Regions from separate parts of the Mesorhizobium sp. WSM4837 genome, predicted to be linked through region 1. Evidence: riboswitches for the same ligand, from Rfam matches in the RefSeq annotation. Region 1 holds a riboswitch; each other region holds the start of a gene.

What was found. Region 1 has a riboswitch for cobalamin ahead of AC0L3D_RS14990 (DUF1636 family protein). Riboswitches for the same ligand answer to the same signal wherever they lie in the genome.
Region 2: another riboswitch for cobalamin. It lies ahead of AC0L3D_RS35850 (ABC transporter ATP-binding protein); the one in region 1 lies ahead of AC0L3D_RS14990 (DUF1636 family protein).
Region 3: another riboswitch for cobalamin. It lies ahead of AC0L3D_RS03270 (aromatic ring-hydroxylating oxygenase subunit alpha); the one in region 1 lies ahead of AC0L3D_RS14990 (DUF1636 family protein).
Region 4: another riboswitch for cobalamin. It lies ahead of metE (5-methyltetrahydropteroyltriglutamate--homocysteine S-methyltransferase); the one in region 1 lies ahead of AC0L3D_RS14990 (DUF1636 family protein).

What each region holds. Positions count from the first base shown of each region.
Region 1 covers NZ_JBVVQE010000021.1:97,309-101,513, reverse strand. Annotated here, with positions in the region: gene AC0L3D_RS15000 (cobaltochelatase subunit CobN) at 1-1,068, opposite strand, end outside; gene cobW (cobalamin biosynthesis protein CobW) at 1,087-2,124, opposite strand; gene AC0L3D_RS14990 (DUF1636 family protein) at 2,121-2,555, opposite strand; cobalamin riboswitch at 2,594-2,796, opposite strand; gene AC0L3D_RS14985 (winged helix-turn-helix domain-containing protein) at 3,068-4,205, opposite strand, start outside.
Region 2 covers NZ_JBVVQE010000142.1:688-4,892, reverse strand. Annotated here, with positions in the region: gene AC0L3D_RS35860 (FecCD family ABC transporter permease) at 1-245, opposite strand, end outside; gene AC0L3D_RS35855 (ABC transporter substrate-binding protein) at 275-1,222, opposite strand; gene AC0L3D_RS35850 (ABC transporter ATP-binding protein) at 1,219-2,031, opposite strand; cobalamin riboswitch at 2,119-2,323, opposite strand; gene AC0L3D_RS35845 (AraC family transcriptional regulator) at 2,589-3,419, shown strand; gene AC0L3D_RS35840 (bifunctional helix-turn-helix transcriptional regulator/GNAT family N-acetyltransferase) at 3,519-4,205, opposite strand, start outside.
Region 3 covers NZ_JBVVQE010000004.1:245-4,449, reverse strand. Annotated here, with positions in the region: gene AC0L3D_RS03280 (FAD-binding oxidoreductase) at 1-225, shown strand, start outside; gene AC0L3D_RS03275 (FAD-binding oxidoreductase) at 235-1,350, opposite strand; gene AC0L3D_RS03270 (aromatic ring-hydroxylating oxygenase subunit alpha) at 1,374-2,621, opposite strand; cobalamin riboswitch at 2,734-2,936, opposite strand; gene AC0L3D_RS03265 (DUF680 domain-containing protein) at 3,439-3,645, shown strand; gene AC0L3D_RS03260 (DUF680 domain-containing protein) at 3,713-3,937, shown strand; gene AC0L3D_RS03255 (DUF680 domain-containing protein) at 4,012-4,205, shown strand, end outside.
Region 4 covers NZ_JBVVQE010000052.1:26,421-30,625, forward strand. Annotated here, with positions in the region: gene metE (5-methyltetrahydropteroyltriglutamate--homocysteine S-methyltransferase) at 1-1,997, opposite strand, end outside; cobalamin riboswitch at 2,113-2,302, opposite strand; gene AC0L3D_RS25560 (adenosine kinase) at 2,684-3,676, opposite strand; gene metK (methionine adenosyltransferase) at 3,785-4,205, opposite strand, start outside.

The DNA of each region.
Region 1 (4,205 bases):
CTGCAGGCGCACGAACGCCTCGACACGGTTCGCCACCTGGGCGACGCGGTCCGGCTCCGGCCGGTTTGCGAAGGCGCGGAAAGCCAATGCGGGATCGACCTCGCTTTCGCCCTTGAAGGAAACGGCGCCGGCGAGAATGCGGCCGTCGAGTTCCGGCAGGACGATATGCATGGCGAGGTCGGCGGGCGCCAGGCCGCGCTGATTGTCTTGCCAGATATCGCGGCGTGTCGTCGCGACGATGACCTGGAAGACAGGAACGCCGGCGCGGTCGAACGGGGTTTCGACGCCGGGCTCAGCACACGAGGCGAACGCGGTCGCGGTGATGATGGCGGCAGGGTGTAGCGTGGCAAGCGCGATTTCGACAAAGGCGAGCGAGGCCGGGTCCTTGAGGCTGGAGACGAAGATCGGCACGGGGGCCATGCCGCGCTGCCGCAGCGCTTCAAACAATGCGTCGATCGGCGCGACGTCGGCGGCGAGCAGCATCGAGCGGTAGAAGAGAATGGGCACGACGTCCCCCAGTCCCGGTTGATAGTAGCCGGCTTTTGGCACGCTGACAGGTTCAGCGACCGCCACATCTGATCCGGCGAGACTTGCCAGCCTCTGCACCAGCGCCGTCATATTCTCCGGGCCGCCTTCGCGAAAATAGCCGAGCAGGCCGTCGAGCTCCTGGCGCGGCAGCGTCGAGCCTTCGATCAGACGCAAATCCTCGTCGCGGCATTCGCCGGGCAGCAGCGCCAGTTTTATGCCGTGCGCGCGGGCGGTCGAGGCGAGCTGATCGCAGCCGTAGCGCCACCAGTCGTAACCGCCGAGGATGCGAACCAGAACAACCCTGGCGTGCCGGGCGACGCTGTCGATCCACAGATCGACAGACATCGGATGGCGCAGATCGCGCAAGGCGGCCAACCGCATCGACGGCAGGCGATCCGCGTCCGCCTGCCACGCCGCCGCCAGCCCGGCCAGATCGCTGTCGGTGAAGGACAGCGCCACGACATCCGCAGGCGTCTGCCTGAGATCGACAGGCTCGGCAAGATCGTCGAGCGAGGCGGATGTGGTGGTGAGGATGTGCATCGCGGCTCGTGCCTGAGGTCAGCCGGCGAGGATACGCTCGATCGCCGGGCGGTTCAGCCCTTTCAGGCCGATGACGACGAGGCGGGAGCGGCGATCGTCGGCGGCGGTCCAGGCGCGGTCGTAATAGTGGTTGACGCGCGGGCCGACTGCCTGCAGCAACAGCCGCATCGGCTTGCCGCCGACCTCGACGAAGCCTTTTACGCGCAGCACGTTTTCTTCTTCCGCCGCCGTGGCGACACGCAAAGCCAGCTCTTCGGGATTGGCAATCGGCGGAATGTCGATGACGAACGAGTCGAAATCGTCATGCTCGTGATCGAGCTCGTCATCGTGGTGGGTCTTGCGGTTCTCGATGTCGTCCTCTACGGCAAGGCAGAGGCCGAGCAGCACGGAGGGATCGACCTTGCCCTGCGAGGCCGGCACGATCTTCACCGCGCGGGCGGCGTGCTTGCCGATGACGGCATTGGCGCGGGCCGAGCCGGCGGCGTCCATCAGGTCGCTCTTCGACAATATGATCAGGTCGGCGCAGGCGAGCTGGTCCTCGAACACCTCCTCGACCGGATCGTCGTGGTCGAGCGTCTCGTCCTGCGCGCGCTGCGCCTGCAGGGCGTCCATGTCGTTGGCAACGCGGCCTTCGGCCAGCGCCGGTCCGTCGACCACGGCAATGACGCCGTCGACCGTCACCCGGCTCTTCACCGTCGGCCACTGGAAGGCCTGGACCAGCGGCTTGGGCAGGGCCAGCCCGGAGGTTTCGATCAGGATATGGTCGACCCTGGGCGTCAGCGACAGGATCTGGTCGAGCGCCGGGACGAAATCGTCGGCGACGGTGCAGCAGATGCAGCCATTGGCCAGCTCGACGATGTTTTCCTCAGGGCAGGTGTCGATGCCGCATCCCTTAAGAATCTCGCCGTCGATGCCGATGTCGCCGAACTCGTTGACGATGATGGCCAGCCGCTTGCCGCCGGCGTTTTCGAGCAGATGGCGGATCAGCGTCGTCTTGCCGGCTCCGAGGAAGCCGGTGACGACGGTGCAGGGCACGCGCGAGACGGAAGTGGTCATATCTGGTCCTTCAAAAGGTCGAGGGGAGGGATGCGGGCAACGAGGCCGCGCTTCAGGCAATCGGGGCGGCCGCGCCATGGCATGAGGCCGTCGGTCGAGGTGGCGAAGAGTCTTGCGCCGGTGATGAGATCGGCGCCGCTGGTCGCGGTCAAGTCGCCGAAGACATAGCTCCAGCAGCCGTCGCGCAGGATAGCGGCGCTGAGGCGGCGCTTGCAGTTGCCGAGGCATTCGACGCTGCGGATACGGATGTTTTCGCCCGAGGCGGCGCGGCGCGTATCTTCGGCCAACAATTCGCCGGCGCGGGGATGGCCGTCGGAGCCGGTCTCGTCACGGCAGGAGGCGCAGACGATCACGGTGACGTCGGCCAGAGCATCATCATCGCCGGACAATACGCCCGCTGTCTCAGCCGAAAAACTGCTGTCGCGTTCCAAATCAGGCTCCTTGCCCGGAAAACCCGCCAGGCGATCGGATTCTTATGTCCTAGACGGCAGGTCTCCTGGCTCGCGGGTCATCGCCTTGGTGCCGCCTTCCCGGGATTTTCCCAGTGGTTATCGGCCTTGGCTCGTCGCTTACAGTTGCGGGGACAGCCGCGGATTTGAAATCGGATTTCGCACCGCATTCCCTCTTGGCTCCTCCCTTTGCCGAGAGGAGACCGTCTGAACCGGATTTAGGCTTGTGGAGGCAGTCGTGTCAACGCATGCTTCCGACACGGCGATGGAAACGCTTCAGAGCAATTTTGGATGTCGGCGCTGCCCCTCATTGCCCTGCCGGGCATTTCTCCCCGTATAGTGACGGGGAGAAAGAACTGGCCGCAACGGCGGCGCCCCCTCCTGCAACGCTGGCGATTGGCGAAACCATCGATGACAGCGTCCCTCTCCCCGTCTCTATACGGGGAGAGGATGCCGGCAGGCAGGTGAGGGGCGGCGCCGACATCGGCAATCCCTTACGAAACCGCGACATCCGCCAGCGCATGGCCCAGATCCCCCGCAGGCGTCACCTCGATGCGTTCGAGCCCGAGCCAGCCCTGCATCAGCTGCAATTCCTCAAAAAGTTCGGCGGCGGTTTGCGGCGGCGCGCCGGGTTCGGCATAGGCGGCATGGACGCGCAGCACGCCGGCCGGGCGGTCGGCCTTAAGGTCGATGCGCGCCACGATCCTTTCGCCGAGCAGGAACGGCAGCACATAATAGCCGTATTGGCGCTTTTCGGCAGGGGTGTAGATCTCGATGCGATAGTGGAAGTCGAACAGTCTTTCCGTACGCGTCCGTTCGAAGACAACCGGATCGAAGGGAGCGAGCAAGGCGCGCGCCTCGATCTTGCGCGGAAAACGAGCGTCCTTGTGAAGATAAGCGGGCTTGCTCCAGCCTTCGACGGTCACCGGCAAGAGGTCGCCGGCGTCGACCAGTTCCTCGATGCGGCCTTTGATGTCAGCGGGAGAGAGGCGAAAATAGTCGCGCAGGTCGCCTGCTGTCGCGACGCCGTGGGCGCGGGCGGAGATGCGCAGCAATTCGCGGTGCGCATCCTCAGGCGAGGGCACCGGCAGGGCAAGTATTTCCGGCGGCAGCACGCGCTGCGGCAGATCATAAAGCCGCTCGAAGCCGCGACGTGACGCCGTGGTGATGCGGCCGGCCCAGAACAGCCATTCGAAAGCGTGCTTGGCGTCGCTCCAGCCCCACCAGCCGCCGGAGCCTTTCTGGCCTTCCAGGGCGGAAGCGGCGATCGGGCCGCGTTCGACGACCTCGCGATAAATGTCTTCAATGTAGGCGGCGCGCTCGCGGCCCCACTTGGCCAGCCCGTTATACATTTCCTCGCCACGTTCGGCCCGTTCCATGCGCCAGCGCATCAGCGGATAGGTCTCGACCGGCAGAAAGGAGGCTTCGTGCGCCCAATATTCGAAGACTTTGCGCTTGCGCGTCACGGCGGCGTTGTCGAGCAGGGCGAGCGGGTAGGGGCCAAGCCGCGAATAGAGCGGCATATAATGGGCACGCACCACCGCGCTGACGGAATCGATCTGCAGCAGACCGGTCCGGCCAAGCACACGGGCCAGATGGCGGCGATCGGGCGTGCCGTTAGGGCGAGGATCG
Region 2 (4,205 bases), on a different contig from region 1:
TGCAGCAGCGCGCCGATGACGCCCAGCCCGGCGCCGACACAGATCGCCATGATCGTGCGCGGCAGCCTGAGATCGACGACAATCTTGGCAACCGGGATATTGCCGAGTGAGCCGGGCACGAGGTCTCCGTCCAGCCCGGCCGCATGTCCGAGCGCAGCAATCACGTCGCTCAACGCTATGACCGTCGATCCATAGGCGATCGACAGCAGAGCAAGCGCGGCGATTGCTGCCGCTCCTGCTGCCATGGCCATTTCGAATGCCCTGTGGCGCAAGCTCAGAAGGCTTCCGGGTGTATCGCGCTGGCGATCTTGCCGATCGCCTCGATGTTAGCAGGTCCGGGCGTCAGCTCGGCATAGCGCAGCGCGACGAAGCGCTCGTTCCTGACCGCATCGGTCTCCTTCATTGCCGGATGGACTTTGAGGAAGTCGAGCAGTTTCCTGTAACCGCCGCCGTCCTGGTAGTCGAGCAGGATCAGGAACTGCGGATTGCGGGAAGCGACCGTTTCCCAGTCCGTGTTGCCCCAGCTCGTCTGCATGTCGGCCATGATGTTGTCGCCGCCGGCAGCGGCGATCATGGCGCTGGGGATCGCGAACTTGCCTGATGTGAAGGGTTTGTCTTCGCCGGAGTCGTAGAGCAACACCCGCGTCCGCTCGCGGTCGCCGACCTTTGCCGTGATATCGGCGAGTTGCGCTTTCCAGCCTGAAACAAGTTTTTCCGCCCTGGCTTGCTTGCCGAAAATCCTGCCCAGCTTTTCGATGTCGCCGTAGAGCAGGTCCATCGAGGCGGCGGGGCGGTTGTTGTCGAGATGGACGCAGCTTTCCGTCAGCACCAGCGTCTTGATGCCGTGCGGCGCCAGCGTATCTGGCGTTACCTCGCCGCCCGGCTTCATGCCGTAATACCAGCCGGCGAAGAAGAAATCAGGCTCGACCGCGACCAGGTTTTCGAGCGTCGGGTATTTCGGCGCGAGTTCCGGGATCGCTCCCTGCCCGGCCTTGAATTCCGGACCGACCTTGTACCATCCGGTGATGCCGGTCAGACCGACGATCGACGGTTGCAGCCCCAGCGCGAAGGCCATCTCGGCCATGTTCATATCCTGGATGACGGCGCGCTTCGGTGCGGCGTCGAACGTCAGCGGTGTGCCGCAGCTGTCGACTGTTACCGGGAAAGCGAAGGCGGTCTGGGCAAGCAGCAGAGAGGCAAAAGACAGTGCCAGGCGTTTCACGGATGTTGCTCCTTGGTTAGATCAGAAGAGGCACGGTTCGGGACTTCGAACACCGTGAGTTCGCGGTCTTCGGTCGGATGGCGCAGCCGAAGCACCTCGACGCCGAAAATCTCGCGGATCAACTGCTTGGTCAGCGCCTCGCGCGGACCGGCGAGTGCCTGCAGGCGGGCCTTGTTCATCACCGCGACCCTGGTGGCAAATGGCGTGACCAGCGACAGATCATGCAGCACCGCCACGACGGTCATGCCAAGCTGCGATACGAGTTCGAGGAGTTCGCTGCGGGCGCGCGGATCGAGATGATTGGTCGGTTCATCGAGGAACAGGATTTTGGGCTCCTGGGCGATGGCGCGCGCCAGCTGGGCGCGTTGCCGCTCACCACCCGACAGCGAGCCGATCGTGCGGCCGAGCAGCGGCAACAGGCCGGTTCTGCGAAGCGCTTCGACGACGATGTCGCGTTGCTCGCTCCTGCGTCGCAAGCCGGCATGCGGGACCCGCCCAAGTCCGACGTAATCGATCACGGCAAGCCGCGGATCGGGTTGATCGGTCTGGCCGACGACCGCCATGTGCAGCGCCCGCTCGGCGGCCGGAAATGTCTCCAGCCGGCGTCCGGAAAATCTCACATCTCCCGCGCTCGGACGCAGCGTGCCGCATAGCATGCGCAGCAGCGTCGTCTTGCCGGCGCCGTTGGGACCGATGATGGCGAGGCGGTCTCCCGCCGCGACCGAAAGGCTGACCGCACTGACCAGGCGCTGGCCATTCGCCGTGGCGCTCAGTTCACGCGCTTCAAGAAGAGGCTGGCAGGCGTCCAACTTACCGTCACTTTCTCAATGGCGACGGAAGGAAGCTGGACCGGCCGACAAGACCGACGTCCACGTCTCCTCCCGGCACACCCCGTCCGGTCAACTCGTGCGATGGCAGGTCTCCTGGCTCGCGGGTCCTTGCGCCATCCTGCCTTCCCAGCCTTGCCGGCCAGTGGCATTTTCGGATTTTGCTCGCCGCTTACAGTTGCGGGGGCAGCCACGGCCTCGATCCGAAGATCTCACCGTGTTCCCTTTTCACCCCTCGCCTTTCGGCTTGGGGACCATCAGTCAGCCACCCTAGTTTTCCGCCAATCCCAGCGCAATAAGTTTCCGGGGTTCGGAGTGCCCCGCGAGCAATGGTCTTGTCAGAACGAGCATACCGAATCTCGTAATGTAATAACGTTACTACTTAAAAGACAACGCCTGCTCCCGTCAAGCCCTTCGCCCAACGCCTTGGACTTGCCGACCACCGTCGCATTGCGCGGTGCGCAATTTCGATCAAACTGCCTCCACCAGGAAGCGGTATCATGATCTGTCCAATGCGCAGTCCCACAGCAAGGAGCCATATGAACCCGACCGAGAAAGCGCTGTGGTTCGTCGAAAGCCACCTGCCGGAAGCCATCTCGCTCGACGATATCGCCAACAGCAGCGGCGTGTCGCGCTTTCACGTGACGCGGGCTTTCGCTGCGGCGACCGGCCGTTCGGTGATGGGCTACCTGCGTTCTCGCCGGCTGACCGAGGCGGCGCGCAGGCTCGCCGCCGGCGCACCGGACATTCTCTCGGTCGCGCTCGACACCGGCTACGCCTCGCATGAGGCTTTCACCCGCGCCTTCCGCGACCAATTCGGCACCACGCCGGAACTGGTGCGCGCGCAAGGCTCGCTCAAAAACCTCGATCTCGTGGAGCCGATCCTGATGGACCAGTCCTTCCTCACCAATCTCGAGCCGCCGCGTTTCGAAACCAGCCGGCCGTTCCTCATCGCCGGTCTCGGCGAGCGCTACAGCTGCGAAACCAGCGCCGGCATCCCGATGCAGTGGCAGCGGTTCGGCCCCTATATCGGCAACATTCCAGGCGAGGTCGGCGACGTCGCCTATGGCGTCTGCGTCAACGGCGACGACGCAGGCAATTTCGACTATATCGCCGGCGTCGAGGTGTCCGATTTTTCGGACCTTCCGAAGGAGTTTTCGCGCGTACGCGTGCCGATGCAGAAATACGCCGTGTTCGCCCATCGTGGCCACATCTCGACCATCCGCCGCACGGTCAACACGATCTGGAACAAATGGCTGCCGGCCTCCGGGCACAAGATTGCCGACGCGCCCGAATTCGAGCGCTACGGCCCCGAATTCGATCCGCGCAGCGGCAATGGCGGGCTGGAAGTCTGGATACCGGTCGGGTGAGGAAGGGCCAGTTTTCAACTTGTGTTGGAGACTAGTGTCGAGGCGCTCCGCCTTATCTTGCCTACTCCCCTTGTCCCACAAGGGGAGTAGGGAAAGACGCTACAACTCCAGGTTCCAGTTCTGGCCGACCAGATCCTTGCCGAAGGCGTGGTGGCGTTCCTGATTGGCCAGCTTGAACCCGGCCGCCTCGTAGATGCGGCGCGCTGAGGTGAGCACGTCGTTGGTCCACAGCGTCAATGTCTTGTAGCCCTTGGCACGGGCAAAGCCGATGCATTCCTCGACCAGCCGCCTGCCGATGCCGAGACCGCGCGCCGAGGGTTCGACGTAGAGCAGGCGCAGCTTCGCCACCGCGTCCGACTGGCGCACGACGAAGACCGAGCCGACGACTTCCCCTTCCCGCTCGGCGATCCAGCTGCGTTCCCATTTCGGATCGTAGGATTTGGCGAAAGCGCCGAGGATTTCGGCGACCAGCGCCTCATAAGTTTCGTCCCAGCCATATTCCTGCGCGTAGAGCAGGCCCTGGCGATGGATGATCCAGCCGATGTCGCCGACCTGCAAGGACCGCAGCATGTAAAGGACCTTGGGCTCTGCACTCTCGCCCAGCAGGCGCTGCACCGTCTGCATCGCCTTGACCAGCCTGTCCTGTTCCGGTGCGGAAAGCCGCTCGAGCAGGGCCGCGACCTGATCGTGCGAACCCTGGTTCAGCGGCGCGAACGCCGCTCTTCCCGCCGGCGTCAGCGCAATCGACGAGCGCCGCGCATCGGCTTGCGTCGCCACGCGCTCGAC
Region 3 (4,205 bases), on a different contig from region 1:
TTCGATCTGGTGCTGACGCTGACCCGCGAGCCCGCCCGGCGCCCGGCGGACTATTCACGGCGGATCGACGTTGCGATGATGGAGCAATCGATGGTGCGGCTGCCCGCACCGCCAAGGTTCGCCTTTGTCTGCGGCTCGAATGCCTTCGTGTCGGCCGCCGCCCAGGCGCTGATCGATGCCGGCGTTCCGGCAAGCCTCATCCGCACCGAGCGCTACGGGGTTTAAGCTCCCCGGTCAGGCGTCGATCTCGAGCGCCGTCAGCGGCTTCGAACAGCAGGCCAGGATGAAGCCGTCGTCGATCTCGTGATCGAGGATGCCGCCATTGTGGCTCATCTCGACTGTGCCCGAGACCTTTTTCACCTTGCAGGTTCCGCACAGGCCGAACTCGCAGGCTGCGGGAATTCGTACGCCCGAAGCGCGCGCCGTCTGCAGCACGGTCTGGCCGGCAACGCAGTCGGCATCGATATCCGAAAGCGAAAAGCGGATCGGCGTTGCGGCCTCGGCAGGTACCTCGACCCCACCCTTTGCCGGCCCACCCTCTGGCGGCGAACCGAACGGGGCCGGTATTTCCTCCACCGCCGGGGCCGCAAAGCTCTCCTGATGGTAGTTGGCCATGTCGAAGCCGGCCGCCTCCAGCATCTGCCGCACGGCGCGCATGAACGGGTCGGGGCCGCAGCAGAAAATTTCGCGCTCGCGAAAATCGGGCGCCAGCAGCGGCAGCCTTATCGCGTCGATCCGGCCCATATGGCCGAACCAGCCCTCACGGCTGGACCGCTCCTCGATCATGAAGCCGAGCGTCAGGCCCGGCATGCGGCTGCCGAGCAGCTCGAGTTCCTTGCGGAAGATGATCTCCTCGGGCTTTCGCGCGCAGTTGACGAAGCCGACATCGGTCCATGGCGCGCAGTCGTTCAGCCAGCGCAGCATCGACATCATCGGCGTCACGCCGGAGCCGGCCGAAATGAACAGATACTTGGCCGCGGGATGGCTGTGCAGCGAAAAGTCGCCCGCCGGCCCATAGGCCTTCACGTGAACGCCGGGCTTCAGATTGTCGAACATCCAGCGGGTGCCGAGGCTGCCGGCCTGCGCTTTCACCGTCACCGCGATCGAGAACGGCCGCGACGGCGAGGACGACAGCGTATAGGTCCGCATCAGCGGGCCCTCGGTGGTCGGCAGTTCCAGCGTCACGAACTGCCCCGGTCTGTAGCGGAACCAGGTCTGGTTGTCAGAGCGGAAGGTGAAGGTCTTCACGTCAGGCGCCTCGTCGCTGACGCCGATGACTTCCAGCACCTGGAGCCTGTCGTTCCAGGGCGCCATCTCGTCGAGATGGCGGTAGAGGCCAAGGTCCGTCATCGCATTCATCCCCTTGACCCCGTTCAGGCGACGCTGCGCAGCGCCGGCCGCCCGGCCTCGGCAAGGCGCGGCCCGATGAAGGAGGCGTACCATTCGACGAACTGGATGACGCCGCCCTCATGCAGTTCCGAATAGGGGCCGGGCTCATAGGCCGGCGACAGGATGCCGAAGGCGTTTTCCTCGACGATGCGACGGTCCTGATCGTTGGTCTCGGTCCAGACATGGGTGAGTTCGGCGAGGTCGTAATCGACGCCTTCGACCGCGTCCTTATGGACAAGCCATTTGGTGGTGACGGCCGTTTCCGTGGCACTGATCGGCAGCACGCGGAAGGTGACGGCATGATCGCCGAGGATATGGTTCCAGGTCGTCGGATAGTGATAGAGCAGCAGCGAGCCGATACGGTCGGTCGAAACGCTGTCGGAAAGGTTCTTCTTCACCGCGCGTCTTCCCGTCATCGTGTAGCTGACGGCGTCGCGCAGCAGCGGCGCGCGGGTGGCGCGATACTGCCCGGCCGGATCGATGCGGAACTTGCTCGGCAGGCCTGCCGCCTCGCATTTCGCCCAGTGCGCGAGCATCTCCGGATCGCTGTCGGCGCCCTGCACCCCGGTCACCGTCGGCGCTTCCGGGAATGTCTTGCAGAGTTCCGGATGGTTGCCGGCGCAATGATAGCACTCGCGGTTGTTCTCCCAGACGAGCTTCCAGTTGCCCTTCTCGACGATGGTCGATTCGAAGGCGACTTTTGCCTCGCGCAGCCGGTGCGGCAGGAGGTAAGGCTCGATCATGGCTCGCATCGGCGCGAAGTCGACCGGCTCGTTGGCCAGGCAGATGAAGATGTAGCCGCCAACGCTTTCGCAAGCCACCGGCTTCAGGCTGAACTGGCTCTTGTCGAAGCCGTCTGCCATCTGGCGAGCAAACAACAGCCGGCCGTCCAACTCGTAGGTCCACTGGTGATAGGGGCAGACCAGCTTCGCCGCAGTGCCCTTGTCGGCATTGCAGACACGGCTGCCGCGATGCCGGCAGGAATTGTGGAAGGCATTGATCTTGCCTTGCTGGTCGCGGACCAGCACGACCGGATAGTCGCCAATCTGGGCGGTGATATAGCTGCCAGCTTTCGGCAACTCGCAATCGTGGCCGATGAACAGCCAGTCGCGATACCAGATCAGCTCCATGTCGAGCTTGAAGAAATCTGGATCGGTGTAGAAGGGCTGCTCGAGCGAATAGCCTTGCCTGCGGCCGTGCAAGAGCCTCAGCATGTCGTTGCGCGCGTCCATGTCCTGTCCTCGTGTAAGGACTGAACTGGTGGTGATGGAGGGAGGATCGGCCGCAGACCGGCGACAGGGCCGACATGCATCATCCACCTCTTGACCGCCCACCGCGATCAGTCGAGTCTAAAAATCTCGGGCTGGTTTCCGGGCTCTGGAGTGTCCTTGCGGACTCATCGCGACACCTTCCCAGGCTTGTGGCCCAGTGGTCTCCCGTTGCGACTTGAACTCCACCACCGTTGCGGGGGCAGCACCGGGTTCTGACCGGCTTCCCAATTCTCCGCTTCGTCGTCACCAAGCGGCACCTGAGATGGCGTGATCTAATCATGCCGGCCGGCTGACTGTCGGCATGAAAGCGACATCGTATCCATGCGGCGCGACACCGCCGGCGAAACCTGCAGGTTTATATCTGCAGGGCTGAAACCCCACTTTTCGGCGGCCACTGTCGGCTGCTGTGACATCGAATCTGACCCGCGGCGGAGGTCAGGAAAGTTAACAGTTTACCAAAGTGACTATTAGCCGCTTCTAAAATCGAACCGAACGGTTCGTTTCTGTTGACAGCGTGCAGCACCCTGTGAACGCAGATCCGCCAATCCGTCAAATCATGAATGGCTAATTTTGAATAAGGTATTGAAAACAAACCATAAAACCATGGTAGCAGATGCCTCTGGTACAATTTCAAGGTGTAGATTCTTGGTCCACACGGAACAACTTCGTGATTGGAATCCGCCGAATGGCCTTCCCACATCGGGGCTGTCCGAATGACGCGCATCCTCCCAAGACACGCCGCTAGGCGGACGGAAGACTAAGATACTGGAGTACTAAAATGAAAAAGATCGCTCTTGCTGCCGTCGCCGCTCTGGCCATCACCGGCAGCGCCTTTGCCGGCAGCGACCATTATGGGTCCAACGCCGCCAACCAGCCGACTGCTGCGATCGACAGCTCGTATACGGCCTCTGTCCAGACGCCGGCTCACGCTGAAAAGCAGCCCGTTGGCCCGGGCGCCGACCGCAACCTTTTCGGCAACAATTAACAGCTGGTCCCAAACAGCAAAGTGGCGGTCCGCCGCTCGGGATCTGAGGAACTCAGGAGTATTTGAAATGAAGAAGCTCATTCTTGCCACCGCCGCCATTGTGGCCATCTCCGGCGGCGCTTTTGCCGGCAGCGACAACTTTGGATCGAACGGTGCCAACCAACCGGCCGCCGCGGTCGACAGCAACTCGTACACGGCTTCGATTCGGAATTCGGCTTCGGCGCAGAATCCGGTTCCGGCTCACGAGAAACCCGTCAACGGCAGCGACCGTAACCTGTTCGGCAACAACTAACAGTTCGTTCCAACAGCGGCGGCGGCATTTGCCCGCCGCGCTGGTGGAACCAAGAAAATCCAGGAGTTTTGAAAATGAAGAAGATCGTTGTTACCGCCGCCGCGCTTTTGATTGCTGCCGGCAGCGCTTTTGCCGGTAGCGACAACTTTGGCGGAACCGACATCAACAAGCAGGCGACCATCAACGTCGACAACACGCAGACGTCTTCGGTACGCAATACCGGCTCGCCGGTCTACAAGCTGCTCAACTCGTCGGGCGACTTACAGAA
Region 4 (4,205 bases), on a different contig from region 1:
AACTCCGAATAGCACATGTGGGTGTGAATTTGGGTCGCGTCCTCTACACCCGTTGAAGCGAGACGGAAGCATTCGACTGCCCAGCCGAGATAATGTTTCCAATCGGACTTCCGCAGGGGCAAGCCTTCGCGAAACGCGGCCTCATCGATCTGGATCACCCTTGCGCCAGCTCTTTCAAGGTCGGCCACTTCATCGCGGATGGCGAGTGCGATCTGGCGGCAGGCCTCGGCGCGGGGTACGTCGTCGCGAACAAAAGACCAGTTAAGAATCGTCACTGGGCCTGTGAGCATGCCCTTCACCGGCTTTTTCGTCAGCGACTGGGCAAATTGCCACCAGAGAACCGTCATCGGATTGGGCCGCGATACGTCGCCGAAGATGATGGGAGGGCGCACCAGCCGGGAGCCGTAACTTTGCACCCAGCCATGCTGGGTGAAGGCGAGGCCGGACAGCTGCTCGCCGAAATGCTGGACCATGTCGTTTCGTTCGAACTCGCCATGTACCAGCACGTCCAGCCCGATCTCCTCCTGCCAGCGGACCGCCGCCTCGGTCTCCTTCTTCAGGAAGGCCTGGTAATCGACATAGCTCAGCCGGCCCTTCGCATGAGCGGAGCGCGCCCTGCGCACCTCGGGCGTCTGCGGGAAGGACCCGATCGTCGTCGTCGGGAACGGCGGCAGGCCGAGCGTGTCAGCCTGGACTCTGGAGCGCTTGGCAAATGCGCTCTTTCGTTGCTTCATGGCGCCGTCAATGCTGATAACCCGCCCATGGACGAGCGGATCATGGACCTTTCCAGACATTGCGCGCGCCGCGGCCGCCTCGGCAGAAGCTTTCAGTGCGCCTGCTACGGCCTCCCTGCCTTCGGATAAGGCTTGGGCCAGCACAAGCAGCTCTTCACTCTTCTGGGCGGCGAATGCCAGCCACGAACTGACATCCACATCGAGCGCGGTCTCCATCCGCAGGTCCATCGGCACATGAAGCATCGAGCAGGAAGGCGCAATCTCGACGCAATCCAGCGGCCAGCCGGCAATGATCGGCTTGATGCGGTCGAGAATGGCAGCCAGGTTCGCGCGCCAGACGTTGCGGCCGTCGATCAAGCCAAGTGAGAGCACCAGATCCTTCGGTGCGAGCCGACCAACCGTCTCCAACTGCTCGGGAGCGCGCACGAGGTCGAGATGTAGGCCCGCCAGGCGCAGCGAAAGCGCGGTCGCCAGATTGTCTCCCAGCGGCCCGAAATAGGTCGCCAGCATAATTTTCAACTTGGGCGCGGCTTTCGACAGCTGGCCGTATGTGAATTCGAAGGCAGCTCGTTCGTTCGGGCTAAGGTCGAGCACAAGGGCCGGCTCATCAATCTGCACCCAGTCGGCCCCCGAGAGCTCCAGCCTCCGCAGGAGTTGCTCGTAGACGGGCAGCAGCCGCGGTAGGAGCGCTATGGGATTGAAACACTGGTCGGGAGACTTCGCCAGCTTGAGGAAGGTGACCGGTCCAAGGATGACCGGGCGTGTATGGATGCCGAGCTCCTTTGCCTCCAGAAAGTGATCGACTGGTTTCGTCGACGAGAGGGCGAATGCCTGATCGTCGCTCAGCTCCGGCACGATGTAGTGGTAGTTTGTGTCGAACCATTTGGTCATTTCCATCGCGGTTACGCGCTGGCCCTGAACTGCATGCCCGTGACTGGCGTGAACGCAACCCGCAGTATCGCCTTGCGTCCCGCGCGCCATCGCGAAATAGATGTCGAGGGGGACCTCGCCGCCCGTCCAGCCATAACGGGATGGCACGGCGCCGACCATTGCTGCGGTGTCGAGCACATGGTCATAAAGTGAGAAATCGTTCGACGGGATTTTCGACACGCCGCGGTCGTGCTGCTCGCTCCAGCTGGCGGCACGGAGTGCCTTCGCCGTCGACAGAAGGTTGGCAGCAGAAGATTTTCCGGACCAGTAGCTTTCGAGCGCGAATTTCAGTTCTCGCCGGCGACCGATACGCGGCATGCCAAGCGTTGCTATGGGAACTTGCTGGGAGACATTCATTCCATACCCCAATGGTTGCGGCGGGGACAAGGAAGGCGCTAGAAGGCCGGCATAAACGCCGAGCTGCCGCGGCCACCAGACACCCCGCCCGTGGACGTTGTTTACCGTGGCAGGTCTCCTGGCTCGCGGGTTACAGCCTCTGCCCCGTCTTCCCGGGGCAGTTCGCCCCAGTGACATTGATGGGTTTGGCTCGCCGCTTACAGTTGCGGGGGCAGCGCCGGCTTCCCTCTTAGCTCCGCTACGGCAACGCCTAGCGGAGAACCACGACACGCGGACAATCGCAGCAGTCCGCTTTGTTGTCAATGCGGTATAAAGAAATGTTTATGTCTTTATGTGAAATTGTTCGTTTGCGGCGTGTTCTCAAGTCGCAGGTCGCGGTAGAGCTGAGCCGTTTGCGCCACTCTCCGGGCTTGTGCCTCGCCGCTCGGGCAATCTGCCGGTGACACGATCCCGGCTCAAAAACGACTTCGTCAAAAACACGTTTTGGCCATCATGATCGGCGGCAGTACTGGCCGAAGTGCGACAACGTTCCTGAGCCTGCAAAATTGAAATTTGGAGAAAACCGCCATCCTTCACGGACGGGCACGCGACATTTCGATGTGTACGCGCTTGTCTGGACAGCCTCACAAAGGGCGCTGGCAGCACCTCGCTGAAACACCGCCCTACAACAATCCCGCCTGCTCAGCCTCGCGGCGCAGATTCTGCCGCGGCCTGGGGCCGATCTGCTGGATCACCAGTCCGGCCGCCAGGGAGCCAAGGTCGCCGCAGGTCTGCAGGTCGCGGCTTTGCGTGTAGCCATGCAGGAAGCCGGCGGCATAGAGATCGCCGGCACCCGTCGTGTCGACCAGTTCCTTGATGGCGGTCGCCTTGATCACCACGGTCTCGTCGCCGCGCACGATGACGGAGCCTTTTTCCGAGCGGGTCACGGCGGCGATGCGGCAATCCTTGCGGATCTGCGCCAGCGCCTCGTCGAACAACGCCGTCTGGTAGAGCGACTTGATCTCGTGGCTGTTGGCAAAGACGATATCGACCGTGCCCGAACGCATCAGGTCGAGGAATTCGTCGCGGTAGCGGTCGACGCAGAACGAATCCGATAGTGTCATTGAGACTTCGCGGCCTGCCGCGTGCGCCAGCTTCGCCGTCTGCCGGATCGCTTCCTTGGCGCGCGGCGGGTCCCACAGATAGCCTTCGAAATAGGTGACCTTGGCGCCAGACGCCTTGTCGGCCTCGACATCCTCCGGCCCGAGCTCGACGCAGGCGCCGAGATAGGTGTTCATCGAGCGCTCGCCATCGGGCGTGACGAAGATCATCGAGCGCGCCGTCGGCGGCTCGCCCTTGAGCGGCCTGGTGTCGAAGGCGACGCCCTGCGCGTGGATGTCGTGGGCGTAGATTTCGCCCAGCGCATCGTTGGAGACCTTGCCGAAGAAAGCGGCGCGGCCGCCGAAGCTGGCGACACCCGCCGCCGTGTTGCCGGCGCTGCCGCCGGAGGCTTCGATGGCCGGGCCCATGCGGCTGTAGAGCAGTTCGGCGCGCTGTGTGTCGATGAGGTTCATCGCACCCTTTATGATGCCGTTGGTCTCGAGGAATTCCTCGTCGCACTGCGCGATGATGTCGACAATGGCATTGCCGATGCAAAGCACGTCATATTTCGACATCAGTGTCTCCGCCAAAACCCGAGCCGGCTTCTCGCCACGCCGGGGCCGGCGTGTTTTTGGCGAGTGTGGAATGGGTCGCCCTATGCCCACGCATCCAATACCCGCGCATCACGCAGCTGCCGGTCCTGCCTCACGCAACAGGTCGTCAGCTCTGTCCGTCTTTTCCCAGGTGAACTCCGGCTCTTCGCGGCCGAAGTGTCCGTATGTCGCGGTCTTGCGGTAAATCGGCCGTAGGAGATCAAGCGCCTTGATGATGCCTTTCGGCCGGAGATCGAAAAGCTCAAGGACGGCGCGCTCGATTCTTTTTTCATCAATCTTTGCGGTTCCGAATGTATTGACGAGGATAGAGACCGGCGCGGCCACACCGATCGCGTAAGCAAGCTGAACCTCGCACACCTCCGCCAGTCCGCTGGCAACGACGTTTTTTGCAACGTACCGCGCCGCATAGGCGGCCGACCGATCAACCTTGGACGGGTCCTTGCCCGAAAAGGCACCGCCGCCGTGACGCCCCATACCGCCGTAGGAATCG